3 regions of the Dechloromonas aquae genome follow, and region 2 is predicted to be linked to each of the others. Evidence: predicted binding sites of a transcription regulator. Region 2 holds the regulator's gene; each other region holds the start of a gene.

Region 1 (4,746 bases), 400 kb from region 2:
GACTACGGCCGGTACGGCAGATGTGCCGGCGGAGACTGCGCTTTTCGGCACCATGCCGAGGCCGACGCCGGCGGCGACCATGCGGCAGACCGCCTCGAAGCTGCGCACCTGAATCCGTACGTCGAGGTGGCGGCCGAGTGCGGCGGCCGCGTTCATGGTGAAGGTGTGGATCGCCGAACCGGCGTGCAGCATCACGAAGGGTTGGTCGAGGACTTCGGCAAAGGTGGTGTTGCGCTGGCCGGCGAGTGGGTGGCCGGGTGGCGCGATCAGTACCAGGCGGTCGGCGCGGTAAGGCAGCAATTCGACATCGGCGCCTTCGACCCGCTCGGCGACGACGCCGACTTCGACTTCGCCGCGTGCGACTGCGAGTACGATTTCCGGGCTGGTGCGCTCTTCCAGCGTGACGCTGACCTGCGGCTGCCGGCGCAGGAAGCCGGCCAGGTCGTCGGGCAGGAAGCTGTGGGTGGCGTGGGTGTTGGCCCACAGGCTGACGTGGCCGCGCACGCCGGCGGCAAAGGGGGCGAGGTCGGCGTGCATCTGTTCCAGCTGCGCGAAGACCTGGCGAGCGTGGCGGAGCAGGGCTTCGCCGGCGCGGGTCAGGCTCACCCCGCGCGCCTGGCGCAGCAGCAGCGGCGTGCCGATGCTCTCTTCGAGCAGGCGGATGCGGTGGCTGGCCGACGACGGCGCCAGGTGCGCGCGCTCGGCGCCGCGAGTCAGATTCTGGCATTCGGCGATGGCGACAAATACGCGGAGGTCGGTCAGGTCGTAGTACATGGTGATCAGCATTCGTCTGCGACGAATGCTTGCGTGGGGAAAGGCCAATTGTAAGCCGCTATCGCAGCTTGCATCATTCGGGTACGGCCAATGCTCAGTCGCCGTGCTGCTCAAGGAAAATCACCAATGCCCTGGAAGAACTGGTCTGCCGAACGTCTCGGCATTGCGCTGGCGCTGCTCGCTGCCTTTGGTTTCTCGCTCAAGGCGATTTTCGTCAAGCTCGCCTACGCTGCGGCGCCGGTCGAGGCGATCACCCTGCTGGCGCTGCGCATGGCGCTGTCGCTGCCCTTTTTCCTGGTCGCCGGGCTGGCGGCGCTGCGCAGTGGCGAGCCGCTCAGCCGGCGCGACTGGAGCTTGCTGGTGGTACTTGGCCTGCTTGGCTACTACGCCTCGAGCATGCTCGATTTCCTCGGTCTGCAGTACATCTCGGCCGGGCTCGAGCGGCTGATTCTGTTTACCTACCCGACGTTGACCATCGTTGTTGGCGTGCTTTTCCTCGGCAAGCGTTTCGACCGGCGGCTGATTCCGGCGCTGCTGCTCTCTTACGCCGGGATCGGGCTGGCCTTTGCCCATGATCTGCAACTGGCCGGCGATACCCGCAGCGTGCTGATCGGCGCCGCCTTCGTCTTTGGCTCGGCGCTGACCTACGCGTGCTACAGCGCCGGCGCCGAGGTGGCGGTGCACCGCATCGGCTCGGCCCGCTTTTCGGCGCTCGGATTGCTGGTGTCGACGGCCGCCGCGCAGCTTCACTTCCTGCTCAGCGAACCGCTTGCCGCGCTGATTCAGCCGTGGCCGGTGTACGCCTATGGCGCCGGAATGGCCTTGTTCTCGACCGTGCTGCCGGTATTCTGGCAGTCGGCGGCGATCCGTCGCATCGGTTCGGCCCGCACCGTATTGATTGGCACCCTGGGGCCGATGCTGACCCTGTTCTTCAGCTGGACCTTGCTCGACGAACCGCTTTCCCTGCACCAATTGGGCGGTGCCGCGCTGGTGGTTGCCGGGGTGTTGCTGGTCACGCGCAAGTGAATTTTGCGGTTTTTCACGGTCGACCGTGGGAGTGCCGCATTTTTAGGCAGCGTCGGCCGATCGGCCGACTTCAGTCGTGCCGGGAGGGCGGGCAGAGGCCAGCGATCTGCCGCCGGGCAATCGGATGCCCCGCCGCCGCTGCCTTGGCAATCCACATCAGGGCCAGGTGCCCGTCGCGCGGCAGGCCCTGGCCGGTCGCATGGCAGTGCCCCAGGCATTGCATCGCGTCGGCGGCGCCCTGTTCTGCCGCCCGGGTCAGCCAGTAGACTGCTGCAGCGTACCGTTGCCGCTGCAGCAGGGACTGGCCAATCTCGGTCTGGGCGGTGGCATCGCCTGCGTCGGCAAGCTGCAGCAAGGCATAATTCTCGGCATCCAGCATCAGCCCGGCCAGAAGCAAAACGTCGTCAAGAACCAGCGCAGTGGCTTGTTTGCTACCCTCGGCTTCCTGCTTGCGCAGCCCGCCCTCGGCAATCCGTCGCCACAGGGTGCGTTTGCTCAGGCCGGTCAGCGCCAGCGCAGCGTCCAGACTGAGCAGGGCAGGAGAGGGTAGGGGCATCAGCAGGGTGGTGGTCAGAGTGAGAGAAACTCCTCCAGCCAGCGTCGGAGGATGTGACATTGTGACGCAAATTGGCAGGCATGGCACAGCCTTGCTTGTGCCAAAACCTTGCTGTAGCCGGTTCTGGGGGCGATTGCCTTGTTTCTTTCAGTAAATTTGTTATTTTTGACATGGCACGGAATCTGCCTAAGGTAATACGTCGGGCCAAACAGGTTCCCGTCTCACTCACCACTCAAGGAGTCTGAAATGAAAAGCGCACAACAAGGTTTCACCCTGATCGAACTGATGATCGTCGTCGCCATCATCGGTATTCTGGCTGCCGTGGCTCTGCCGCAGTACAAGAGCTACACCGAAAAGTCCGCCGACGCCGCCTGTCTGGCTGAAGCGACTGCCGTCGCCCGTGGCATGGCCGCTGCCAACGCCAATAACGATACCGGCTTGCTGTCCACCACCGCCCTGGCCGCTTGTAATGGTTCCGGCACCCTGCCGACCGCGCTGGCCACCGGTACCGCTACCTTCAAGGCTTCCCGTGGCGTGAAGACGGTGACCTGCAATTACGATGCTGGCTCTTGCTCGCTGGGTAGCTAAGTCAATCGCTCGTTGATTCCGAAAAGGTTGGCCACCATGGCCAACCTTTTTTTTGCCGACTTGATTTTTATGACAGGGGCTTTTGTGGCGCGGCCATTGATCCTGCTGGCGGTTTTGTTGGTGCCGGATGTGCTCTGGCTATGTTTGGCAGAGGACCGCATGCACGCATTCCAGTATGGACTGGCGCTGACGCTATGCATGTTTTTTGGGGTGTTCGCGTGGACTCAGCGGCGGCTGGGGGTGCTGCTGCTGCTCGGTCTCCCGTTCGCATTGTTGGTGCCATTCGAGTCTTACTATATCTGGCGCTATGCATCCCCTTCTTCGGCGCACGTGCTGGCGGTGATTGGCGAAACCAACTTCGTCGAGGCGAGTGAGTACCTTGGGTATGCCAAAGGCTTATTGTTGCTCGGGAGCGGAGTGGCTATCGGGATTGCCTTTTTCTGCGAATTCCGGCGAATTGCGTTTCGCCAATTCTGCCGCCCTCACCGGATGTGGCGTTTACTCGGGGCAGGAATGCTGATTCCTTTCGCCAGTATGGCATTGGCTGAGCTAAGCCTGGAGTCAGAAGTCGTGCCCGAAGCAAGCAATGCGCGCGGAGAGCAATCGGTCAGTACTTTATCTTTGCTTAAAGATGTAACTTTTGGCATGGATAAGGTCGTGACGCCCAGCTTCCCTCTTGGGGTTCCGTTTCGGCTGGGTACTTATTTCGCCGAGCAGAAACGATTGGATGCTGCGCGTGAAAGCTTCAAAAAAATCAATATCAATGCGCAGACTGCAAGAGAGAACTCGAGCGAATTGGTGGTGCTGGTCATCGGCGAGTCGGCCAACCCGAAACATTGGCACGCCAATGGATATGCTCGGCAAACAACGCCTGAAATTGAAAAAATCGGTGCAGCGGCCAGCTTGAGCGATTTGCTGACAGCGTGGCCAACCACCAGGCTTTCTGTGCCCAGCTTATTAACCGGGGTCCTTGATGAACAGGGCTTGCCCCCCATGTCAGTTCCCTCGGTATTGGACGTCTTTCGTGCCGCAGGTTGGGAGACTCACTGGCTCTCAAACCAGTCGCCTCTGGGGATGCATGATTCAACGATCGTACTGCATGCCGAGAGGGCTGAGTACCGTCATTTCCTCAATGCAGCGGACTATACGCAGTCTGCAGAGCACGATGGGCATGTTGTGCCGGCATTGGAAAAGGTGTTGCTGAGCCGCCCGGAAAAAAGAAAGTTGGTGGTGATTCATCTGCTGGGTAGCCATGCGGATTATTCAAATCGTTATCCGGCCGAATTTTCTGTTTTTTCTGGTAGCGATGGGCTGGACAATAAAATAGGCGGGTTTTCGCCAATTCATAATGAATACGATAACAGTGTTTTGTACACCGATTTCGTGCTGGCAAAAATCATCTCCCGTCTTGACTCCCTGAAACAGGCCGTTTCTCTTGTCTATGTTTCAGATCATGGAGAGAATCTCCCCGATCTCGGGTGCACCAAATATGGTCACGGTCATAGTACGGTGGATAACTATCGCACGGCCGGACTGGTGTGGACATCGCCGAAACTCGAAAAGAATTTGCCTGGCTTGGCCGAGCGGATTCAGGTCAGAAAGAACCAGCCACTACATTTGCTGGATGTCTTTCATTCCCTGATTGACGTTGCAGGTATTGATTATGCCGGGCTTGATCCGGCCAGAAGCTGGTTTGGTCAGGCATGGCATTACCATCCCCGGCCGGTATGGAGCATCCCGAATTTTGACCAAGTCACTCCGCTAGGTGCCTGCCGGGTGATTGAAAAGAGCGTCCGCTAGAC
Region 2 (4,746 bases):
CAACCAGATCCGGATGAAGATCGGGGTCATGTTCGGTTCGCCGGAAACCACCACCGGCGGCAACGCACTCAAGTTCTATGCCTCGGTACGGATGGACATCCGCCGCATCGGCGGGATCAAGAAGGGCGACGAAGTGATTGGCAACGAAACCAAGGTCAAGATCGTCAAGAACAAGGTGTCGCCACCGTTCCGCGAAGCCATTTTCGACATCCTCTACGGCGAGGGGATTTCCCGCGAGGGTGAAATCATCGAAATGGGTGTCGCCCACAAGCTGATCGACAAGTCCGGTGCCTGGTATTCGTACAAGGGTGAAAAGATTGGCCAGGGCAAGGACAACGCCCGCGAATTCCTGCGCGCCCATCCGGAAATCGCTCAGGAAGTCGAGGCGCAGATTCGCGAAGCGGCCAGCGTCACCGTGATCAAACCGAGCAAGTCGGCACCGGCCGATGCCTGATCTGCGTGTGCGCGCCCTGCAGTTGCTGACCCGGCGCGAATACAGCCGGGCAGCACTGAAAGCGAAACTCGCTGCGCACGCCGAATCGGAAGAAGAACTGAACGCCGTGCTCGACTCGCTGCAAGCCGAACGACTGCTCTCCGACCAGCGCTATGCGGCGGAGCGGGTAGCTGCCCGTGGCGCGCGCTATGGCAACGCCAGGTTGCGCCAGGAGTTGCGCCAGCAAGGCATCGGCGATGATGAAATTGCCGCTGCCCTGCCCGAGGCCGGCGACGAAGGCGCGCGTTGTCGCCAGGTCTGGCAACGCAAGTTCACCCACCTGCCGGATAGCCCCGCAGAACGGGCCAGGCAACAGCGCTTTCTGCACTATCGTGGCTTTTCGTCAGCGGCGATCCGCTGCGTCCTGCGCGGAGATGATGAATCATGAGCAGCACCCTCGCCCGCCTGTCGGCACACAACCTGAAGAAACGCTACAAGGCCCGCACCGTGGTCGAGGATGTGTCGTTCAATGTCGGCGCCGGCGAGGTGGTCGGTCTGCTGGGGCCCAACGGTGCCGGCAAGACTACCTGTTTCTACATGATCGTTGGCCTTGTCGCCTCGGATGGCGGCGAGGTCTATATCGACGACGAACGCCTGACCCATCTGCCGATGCATCGGCGCGCGCAGCAGGGTTTGTCCTACCTGCCGCAGGAGGCTTCGGTCTTCCGCAAGCTCAACGTCGAGGACAACATCCGGGCGATTCTCGAACTGCTCGACCTGCCCGAGAGCGAGGTCAATGCCCGGCTCGAAAACCTGCTCGGCGAACTGCACATTGGCCATGTTCGCCATGTCAATGCCGCCGCCCTGTCGGGTGGCGAGCGGCGGCGAGTCGAAATTGCCCGGGCGCTGGCGACCAATCCGCGCTTCATCCTGCTCGATGAGCCTTTTGCCGGTGTCGACCCGATTGCCGTGCTGGAGATTCAGAAAATCATCCGTTTCCTCAAAGAGCGCGGGATCGGCGTGCTGATCACCGATCATAATGTGCGCGAAACCTTGGGGATCTGCGATCACGCCTACATCATCAATGCCGGGCACGTGCTCGCCTCTGGACGCCCGGACGAAATCGTCGATAATGAAAGCGTGCGCAAAGTTTATCTCGGCGAGCATTTCCGCCTCTGACGCACCCAGGCCCGGAAACCCGCAGCAACAATGAAGCCCGCCCTCCAGCTCAAACTCTCCCAGCATCTGGCGCTGACGCCGCAACTGCAACAGTCGATCAAACTGCTGCAGCTGTCGACCATCGAGATGCAACAGGAGATTGAGCGTTACCTGCTTGAGAACCCGCTGCTCGAGCGCGACGATGACGTGCCGGAGTCCTTTGCCTCGGCCCAGTCCTTCGACAGCCCCTACCAGCAGGAGGCGAGCCAGTCTGAGACTGCTTCCGAACCGGCTGCGCAGGGCGATGATCGCGATAGCGAGCCCCCGATCACTCCGGCCGATGTCGACGATGACCGCTGGGCCAGCGATGCCGGTACCTATAGCGGTGCCGGGCGTGACGAGGACGACGACAGCGACGCCCAGGATATCCACGCGGCAACGACCAGCCTGCGCGATCATCTCGGCTGGCAGTTGGGGATGACCCAGTTGTCGGAGCGCGACCGCTCGCTGGTCCGTTTCCTGATCGAGGCCCTCGACGACGACGGCTATCTATCAACGCCGCTGGTCGAATTGTGGGAAACCCTGCCGCCGGAATACGAAATCGAGCTCGAAGAACTCGAAATCGCGCTCAAGCACATCCAGAATTTTGACCCGACCGGGATTGGCGCCCGTTCGCCGCAGGAGTGCCTGGCTTTGCAGTTGCGGGCTTTGCCCGTCAGCCGGGAGGGCGAGTTGGCACTGCGGATCGTCGAGCAGCATCTGGAACTGCTGGCCGCCCGTGATTTTGCCAAGCTCAAGCGCCTGACTTCCTCCGACGATGCCGCCCTGAAGGCTGCGCACGCGCTGATCGTCAGCCTGAATCCACGACCCGGTGCGCATTTTGCAGCGCACGATGCGCGCTACATTACGCCCGACGTGATCGTCAAAAAGCTCAAGGGCAAGTGGACGGCTTACATCAACCCCGATGCCTATCCGCGCTTGCGCGTCAATCGTCTCTATGCCGAAATCCTGGCCCAGCAGCGGCGTGGCAATGGCAACCTGACGGGCCAGTTGCAGGAAGCCCGCTGGCTGATCAAGAACGTGCAGCAGCGTTTCGACACCATCCTGCGGGTGTCGCAGGCGATCGTCGAGCGCCAGAAGCAGTTCTTTGAACACGGCGAGGTCGCAATGCGCCCGCTGGTTCTGCGCGAAATCGCCGATATTCTCGATTTGCACGAGTCGACCGTGTCACGCGTCACCAGCCAGAAGTTCATGGCCACCCCGCGCGGCATCTTCGAACTCAAATATTTCTTCGGCAGTCATGTGTCCACCGATACCGGTGGCGCTTGCTCTGCAACTGCCATCCGGGCACTGATCAAGCAATTGATTGGGGCCGAGGATGGCAAAAAGCCCTTGTCGGATAGTCAAATATCCGAAATACTAGGCCAGCAGGGAATCGTTGTAGCCCGACGGACGGTAGCGAAGTACCGTGAGTCGCTCAACATCCCGCCGGTCAATTTACGCAAGACCCTGTAGAGAGAGGAGAAAACATGAATCTGCAGATCAGTGGTCACCACATCGAAGTTACGCCGGCTCTGCGCGAATACGTCGAGAACAAGCTGGACCCCGTGGTTCGTCACTTTGACAAGGTGACGGGCGTGAACGTCGTCCTGTCCGTCGAAAAGCTCAAGCAGAAGGCCGAAGTGACCATGCATGTTCCGGGTAAGGATCTGCATGTCGAAGAAGCCGGCGACGACCTGTACGCCGCCATCGACGCCCTGTTTGACAAGCTGGATCGTCAGGTCCAGAAGCACAAGCAGAAGCTGCAGGATCACCATCGCGGCGAAAAGCCCACCCTGCAAGCTGCCGAATAAGCACTGCCCGGCCGTGCTTCCTTGGGGAGTACGGCCTTTGCTTTATCTTTTCCTATGAATCCCCTGAACACTATCCTGTCTGCCGACCGCGTTGTCCTCGACCTTGAGGCCACCAGCAAAAAGCGGGTCTTCGAGCAGGCGGGCCAGCTTTTCGAAGCGCAACTGGGCATTGCCCGGGCCCAGATTTTCGACAGCCTGTTTGCCCGTGAAAAGCTGGGCTCCACTGGCATCGGCCAGGGCATTGCCATCCCGCACGGCCGGATCAAGGGCCTCAAGCAGGCGGCTGGAGCCTTTTTTCGTCTTGGCACGCCGGTGCCGTTTGATTCGCCCGACGGTCGTCCGGTCAATCTCCTGTTTGTCCTTCTGGTGCCCGAACAGGCCACCGAGGCGCATCTGCAGATTCTTTCCGAACTGGCGCAGCGTTTTGCCGAACGCAGCTTCCGCGATTCACTGAACAGCGCCGAAGACGCCGCTGCCGTGCTGCAGCTTTTCACCGCCTGAGGCCTGCGTGCGCCACATCAGCCTGGTTCAGTTGTACAAGGATAACCGTGAGAAGCTGATGCTCTCCTGGTTGCTGGGTGAGGACAACGATCGCCGGATCGAGATCAAGGAATCGAATAACTACGGCGCCGATGTGGTCGGGCACATCAACATCATTCACCCCGAACGCCTGCAGGTGATGGGGAAAGCCGAATATGACTGGGCTTACCGGATTGGCGAGCGCCGGTTCGGGCAGATGCTCAACGATCTGCTGGCAGCGCAGCCGCCGGCGGTGATTGTTGCCGATGGCCTGAGTCCGCCGGAGATGCTGACCGAGGGTTGTACCCGGACCAACACCCCGCTGCTGTTGACCCCCAAGCATTGCTCCGGGGTGATTGACCTGCTGCGCATCTACCTGTCGGCCCGGCTGGCCGATACGGTCAGTCTGCACGGCGTGTTCATGGACGTGTTCGGCATGGGCGTCCTGATTACCGGCGATTCCGGGGTCGGCAAATCCGAGTTGGCGCTTGAATTGATTTCCCGCGGCCACGGCCTAGTTGCCGACGATGTGGTCGAAATGGGGCGGATTGCGCCGACTACCATTGAGGGCCGCTGTCCCGGCATGTTGCGCGACTTTCTTGAAGTGCGCGGCCTTGGCCTGTTGAATATCCGCACCATCTTCGGCGAGACCGCTTCGCGCCGCAAGATGAAGCTGAAGCTGATTGTCCATTTGCAGAAAACCGCCAATCAGGGTGATGCGCCGCGCTTGCCACTGGATGCGCAAACCCAGGAAGTACTGGGCATTCCGATCCGCAAGGTGGT
Region 3 (4,746 bases), 410 kb from region 2:
CACAGAGCGATGCCAGCTTGCGCCCGGTCGGCGAAGTCATCCCCGGCCTCACCCCGGAACTGCTGGCGCTGGCCGGCAACGACGCCCCCGTGCGCGAACTGACGCTCGACGGCCGCGCCAGCTACTTCGCCGCGACCGCGATCCCCGGTTCGGATTGGGTACTCGCCTGCGTCATCGACCAGGCGGAAGTGCTGGCGCCGCTGCACGCGCTACTGCTCCAGCAATGGCTGGCCGGCCTTGCCTGCGCTGGCCTCGGCGTTGCCTTGGCCGCCTACGTGCTGCGCCGGCTGCTCGGCGGCCTGACCACCTTGCGCGACGCGCTGACCGAGATCGCCGCCGGCGAAGCCGACCTGACCCGCCGACTGCCCGCACACAACAATGACGAGGTTGGCCAGACTGCCGCCGCCTTCAACCGCTTTGTCGCCAGCCTGCACGACCTCTTTGCCGAAGCCCGCAGTCAGGCCGCCCGCCTCGACCGCGAACTGGCCGCGCTCAAAGCCACCACCGGGCAAGTCGCGCAAGCCGCAGCCGAGCAGCGCGACGCGGCCAGTCGCAGCGCCGCCAGTATCGAGCAACTGACCGTCAGCATCGGCCAGATTGCCGACAACGCCGCCAGCGGCGAACAACTGGCGCGGCAGGCCGACGAAATCTCGCGTGGCTCGGCCTGCGCCGTCGGCGACCTGGCCAGCGACATTGCGGAAATTTCGCTCGCGGTCGGTCGCCTCGATACCACGCTCAACACCCTTGGCAGCCGCTCGCACGCGATGAACGACATCATCGGCGTGATCCGCGAAATCGCCGACCAGACCAACCTGCTCGCGCTCAACGCCGCCATCGAGGCCGCCCGTGCCGGCGAGCAGGGGCGCGGTTTTGCCGTCGTCGCCGACGAAGTGCGCAAGCTCGCCGAGCGCTCGGCCAAGGCCACCGTCGAGATCGGCAGCCTGATCGATGCCACCGACCGCGAAATCCAGTCGGCGCTGGCCGGCATGGCCCAGACACAAGCGTCGGTCAGCGCCGGAATCGCGGCCTCGCACACGGTTGCCGGCCGGATTGACGGCATTCGCAGCGAAGTCGCCGGCGTCGTCGCGACGATCCGCGACATTGCCAGCGCCACCCGCGAACAGAGCGGCGCCGCCAACGACATGGCCACGGTCGCCGCAACCGGCAGCCGCCTTGCCCGCGCCAACGATCAGGCGATCGGCAACGCCCGCGATGCCATCGGCGAACTCAGCCGGCTGGCCAGCGAGCTCAATGCACTGAACGCCCGCTTCCGCCTGCACAGCTGACCCCGGCCAGCCACTACCGCCGTTCGGAAAACCGAACAGCGCATCGGGCAGATTTTCGGAAAGCCGTCGCCCGACCCCCGACCAAAGGAAAAAAATACAATTTTTTCAATCAGTTAAATAACCCACCGGGCTGGCACGCGACCTGCAATAGAAAAACCATCGGGCGCACCGCCGCCCGACCGCACCAAGGAGACAAAAATGAACAAAGCAACTTTCCGCAGCGAACACGACCTGCTCGGCGACCGCGATGTCCCGAGCGCGGCCTACTACGGGGTGCACACCCTGCGCGCACTGGAGAACTTCCCGATCACCGGGATCGCGATCTCGGTCTACCCCGACCTGATCCGCGCCCTGGCCCAGATCAAGAAGGCCGCTGCCCAGGCCAACCTGCAGCTCGGCCTGCTCGACGCGACGCGCGCCGAGGCCATCGTCGGCGCCTGCCGCGAAGTGATCGACGGCCAGTGGCATGAGCAGTTCGTGGTCGATGTGATCCAGGGCGGTGCCGGCACCTCGACCAACATGAACGCCAACGAGGTGATCGCCAACCGCGCCCTCGAACTGCTGGGCAAGGAGCGCGGCGACTACAAGGCGCTGCACCCGAACGAACACGTCAACATGAGCCAGTCGACCAACGACGTGTACCCGACCGCGCTCAAGCTCGCCACCTATGTCGGCATCTTCCGCCTGGTCGACGCCATGGCCTACCTGCGCAAGGCCTTCGAACGCAAGGCCGACGAATTCGCCGACGTACTCAAGATGGGTCGCACCCAGCTGCAGGACGCGGTGCCGATGACCCTCGGCCAGGAATTCTCGACCTACGCGGTGATGCTCGGCGAAGACGAGGAACGGCTCAAGGAAGCCGCGCTGCTGATCCGCGAAATCAACCTCGGCGCTACCGCTATCGGCACCGGCATCAACGCCGACCCCGACTACGCGGCGCTGGTCTGCCGCCGCCTCGCCGAAATCAGCGGCGTGCCGGTGGTCACCGCCCCCAACCTGATCGAAGCGACGCAGGATTGCGGCAGCTTCGTGCAACTCTCCGGCGTCCTCAAGCGGGTCGCGGTCAAGCTGTCCAAGGTCTGCAACGATCTGCGCCTGCTCTCCTCCGGCCCGCGCGCCGGCTTGGGCGAGATCAACCTGCCGCCGCGTCAGGCCGGCTCGTCGATCATGCCGGGCAAGGTCAATCCGGTGATTCCGGAAGTAATGAACCAGATCGCCTTCGAAGTGATCGGCAACGACGCCACCGTCACCTTCGCCGCTGAAGCCGGCCAGCTGCAGTTGAACGCCTTCGAGCCGATCATCGCCCACAGCCTGTTCAAGAGCGTGCTCCACCTGTCCAACGGCTGCCGCGTGCTCGCCGACCACTGCGTCGCCGGCATCACCGCCAACCGCGAACGGCTGCGCGAATCGGTCGAACAATCGATCGGCATCGTCACCGCGCTCAACCCCTACATCGGCTACGCCAACGCCACCGAAGTCGCCGCCGAAGCCTTCCGCAGCGGCCGGGGTGTTGCCGAAATCGTCCTCGAACGCGGCCTGATGAGCGGCGAACAACTGGCCGCCGTGCTGCAACCGGAAGTGCTGACCAAGCCGCAGCGCCTGAGCACGGTCAACGCCCGCTGAAGGCAAAAACCGACAACAACGCAGAGTTCAATCACGAAGGAAAATTGAGATGAAAATGAATCGCCTGACTACCTGGATCGGTATCGCGCTGGTCCTCGGCATCATCGTCGGCTACGCCTGCAACACGCTGGCGCCGACGCCGGCAGCGGCCAAGGAAATCGCCAGCTATTTCGGCATCCTGACCGACATCTTCCTGCGCTTGATCAAGATGATCATCGCCCCGCTGGTCTTCGCCACCCTGGTTGCCGGCCTCGCCAACATGGGCGACTCCAAGGCCGTCGGCCGCATCGGCGGCCGCGCCATCGGCTGGTTCATCGGCGCCTCGTTCTGCTCGCTGCTGATCGGTCTGGTCTTCGCCAATCTGCTCAAGCCCGGCGAAGCCCTGAGCGTGCCGCTGCCCGAATCGGCCGCCGGTCTCAACCTCAAGACCAGCGCGCTCAACCTCAAGGATTTCATCACCCACGTCTTCCCCAAGAGCATCATGGAAGCGATGGCGGCCAATGAAATCCTGCAGATCCTGGTCTTCGCCGTCTTCTTCGGTCTCGCCCTCGGCCACCTGCACAACCAGACCGCGCGCTCGCTGGTCAACACCATGGACGAAGTGGTGCACGTGATGCTCAAGGTCACCGACTACGTGATGCGCTTCGCCCCGTTCGGCGTCTTCGGCGCCGTTGCCGGTGCGATCACCACCAACGGTCTCGGCATGCTGGCGATCTTCGGCAAGTTCATGCTCAGCTTCTACATCGCGCTGGCCGTGCTGTGGGCGGTGCTGATCGGCGCCGGCTACCTGGTGCTGGGCAAGGACATCTTCCGCCTGCTCAAGCTGGTGCGCGGCCCGATGCTGGTCGGTTTTTCGACCGCGAGCAGCGAATCGGTGTACCCGAAGCTGATGGAACAACTGGAAAAGTTCGGCATCAAGACCCGCGTCACCGGCTTCGTGCTGCCGCTCGGCTACTCCTTCAACCTTGACGGCTCGATGATGTACACCACCTTCCTGGCGCTGTTCATCGCCCAGGCCTACGACATCCCGATGAGCCTGACCGCGCAGATCACCATGCTGCTGGTGCTGATGGTCTCCTCCAAGGGCATCGCCGGCGTGCCGCGCTCGTCGCTGGTGGTCGTTGCCGCCGTGCTGCCGATGTTCAACCTGCCCGAAGCCGGCATCCTGCTCGTGCTCGGCATCGACCACTTCCTCGACATGGGCCGCACCGTGACCAACGTGCTCGGCAACGCCATCGCCACCTCGGTGGTCGCCAAGTGGGAAGGCGCGATTGATCCGGTCGATCCGGAACTGGCCGAGGCCGACGAAGCCTTGCCGGTGCCGGAAGACCTGCCAGCCACCCAGGCCGCCTGAGCCCTCCCGGCCGTAACTTTATCTCCTCCGCGGTACGGCTTTGAATCCCTCTGGCCGCACCGACTTTGCCCGGCCTGGCGCGCAAGCGCCGGGCCGTTTTTTTGCCCTGTGGCAAGCATTTTTGAGGATTTTCACGGTCGACCGCGAAAATCCTCAAAAATGCCGGCTACCGCCAGCCCCTTCCCCACCCTAACCACTGACAGCTAACCGCTAGAGCCCCCATGTCCTTCGATTGGTACCTCCTGATTCCCGCCGCCTTCTTTGCCGGCATGGTCGACGCCGTGGTCGGCGGCGGCGGCCTGATCCAGATTCCGGCGCTGCTGGCACAGTTTCCGCAAACGGCGATCCCGACCTTGTTCGGCACCAACAAACTGTCGAGCATCGCCGGCACCGGCGCCGCGCTGTGGCGCTACGCCCGTTCGGTGCGGATTCCCTGGGTCGTGGTGCTGCCGGCGACGGTGATGGCGCTGCTCGGCGCCTGGG

What was found. The regulator sigma-54, encoded in region 2, starts transcription at its own class of promoters, with help from an activator protein. The targets are predictions, from matches to a motif close to TGGCACGCTTNCTGCTNA.
Region 1: the regulator sigma-54 is predicted to act here: its motif matches at 2,528-2,545, upstream of VX159_RS02340 (prepilin-type N-terminal cleavage/methylation domain-containing protein).
Region 3: the regulator sigma-54 is predicted to act here: its motif matches at 1,418-1,435, upstream of aspA (aspartate ammonia-lyase).

The regions. Positions count from the first base shown of each region.
Region 1 is NZ_CP144212.1:494,800-499,545, forward strand. It holds gene VX159_RS02325 (LysR family transcriptional regulator) at 1-786, opposite strand, end outside; gene VX159_RS02330 (DMT family transporter) at 901-1,800, shown strand; gene VX159_RS02335 (tetratricopeptide repeat protein) at 1,871-2,416, opposite strand; gene VX159_RS02340 (prepilin-type N-terminal cleavage/methylation domain-containing protein) at 2,603-2,944, shown strand; gene VX159_RS02345 (phosphoethanolamine transferase) at 2,981-4,744, shown strand.
Region 2 is NZ_CP144212.1:91,969-96,714, forward strand. It holds gene recA (recombinase RecA) at 1-454, shown strand, start outside; gene recX (recombination regulator RecX) at 447-881, shown strand; gene lptB (LPS export ABC transporter ATP-binding protein) at 878-1,612, shown strand; gene VX159_RS00500 (RNA polymerase factor sigma-54) at 1,643-3,106, shown strand; gene hpf (ribosome hibernation-promoting factor, HPF/YfiA family) at 3,121-3,444, shown strand; gene ptsN (PTS IIA-like nitrogen regulatory protein PtsN) at 3,499-3,945, shown strand; gene hprK (HPr(Ser) kinase/phosphatase) at 3,953-4,746, shown strand, end outside.
Region 3 is NZ_CP144212.1:505,504-510,249, reverse strand. It holds gene VX159_RS02385 (methyl-accepting chemotaxis protein) at 1-1,286, shown strand, start outside; gene aspA (aspartate ammonia-lyase) at 1,485-2,909, shown strand; gene VX159_RS02375 (dicarboxylate/amino acid:cation symporter) at 2,959-4,263, shown strand; gene VX159_RS02370 (sulfite exporter TauE/SafE family protein) at 4,485-4,746, shown strand, end outside.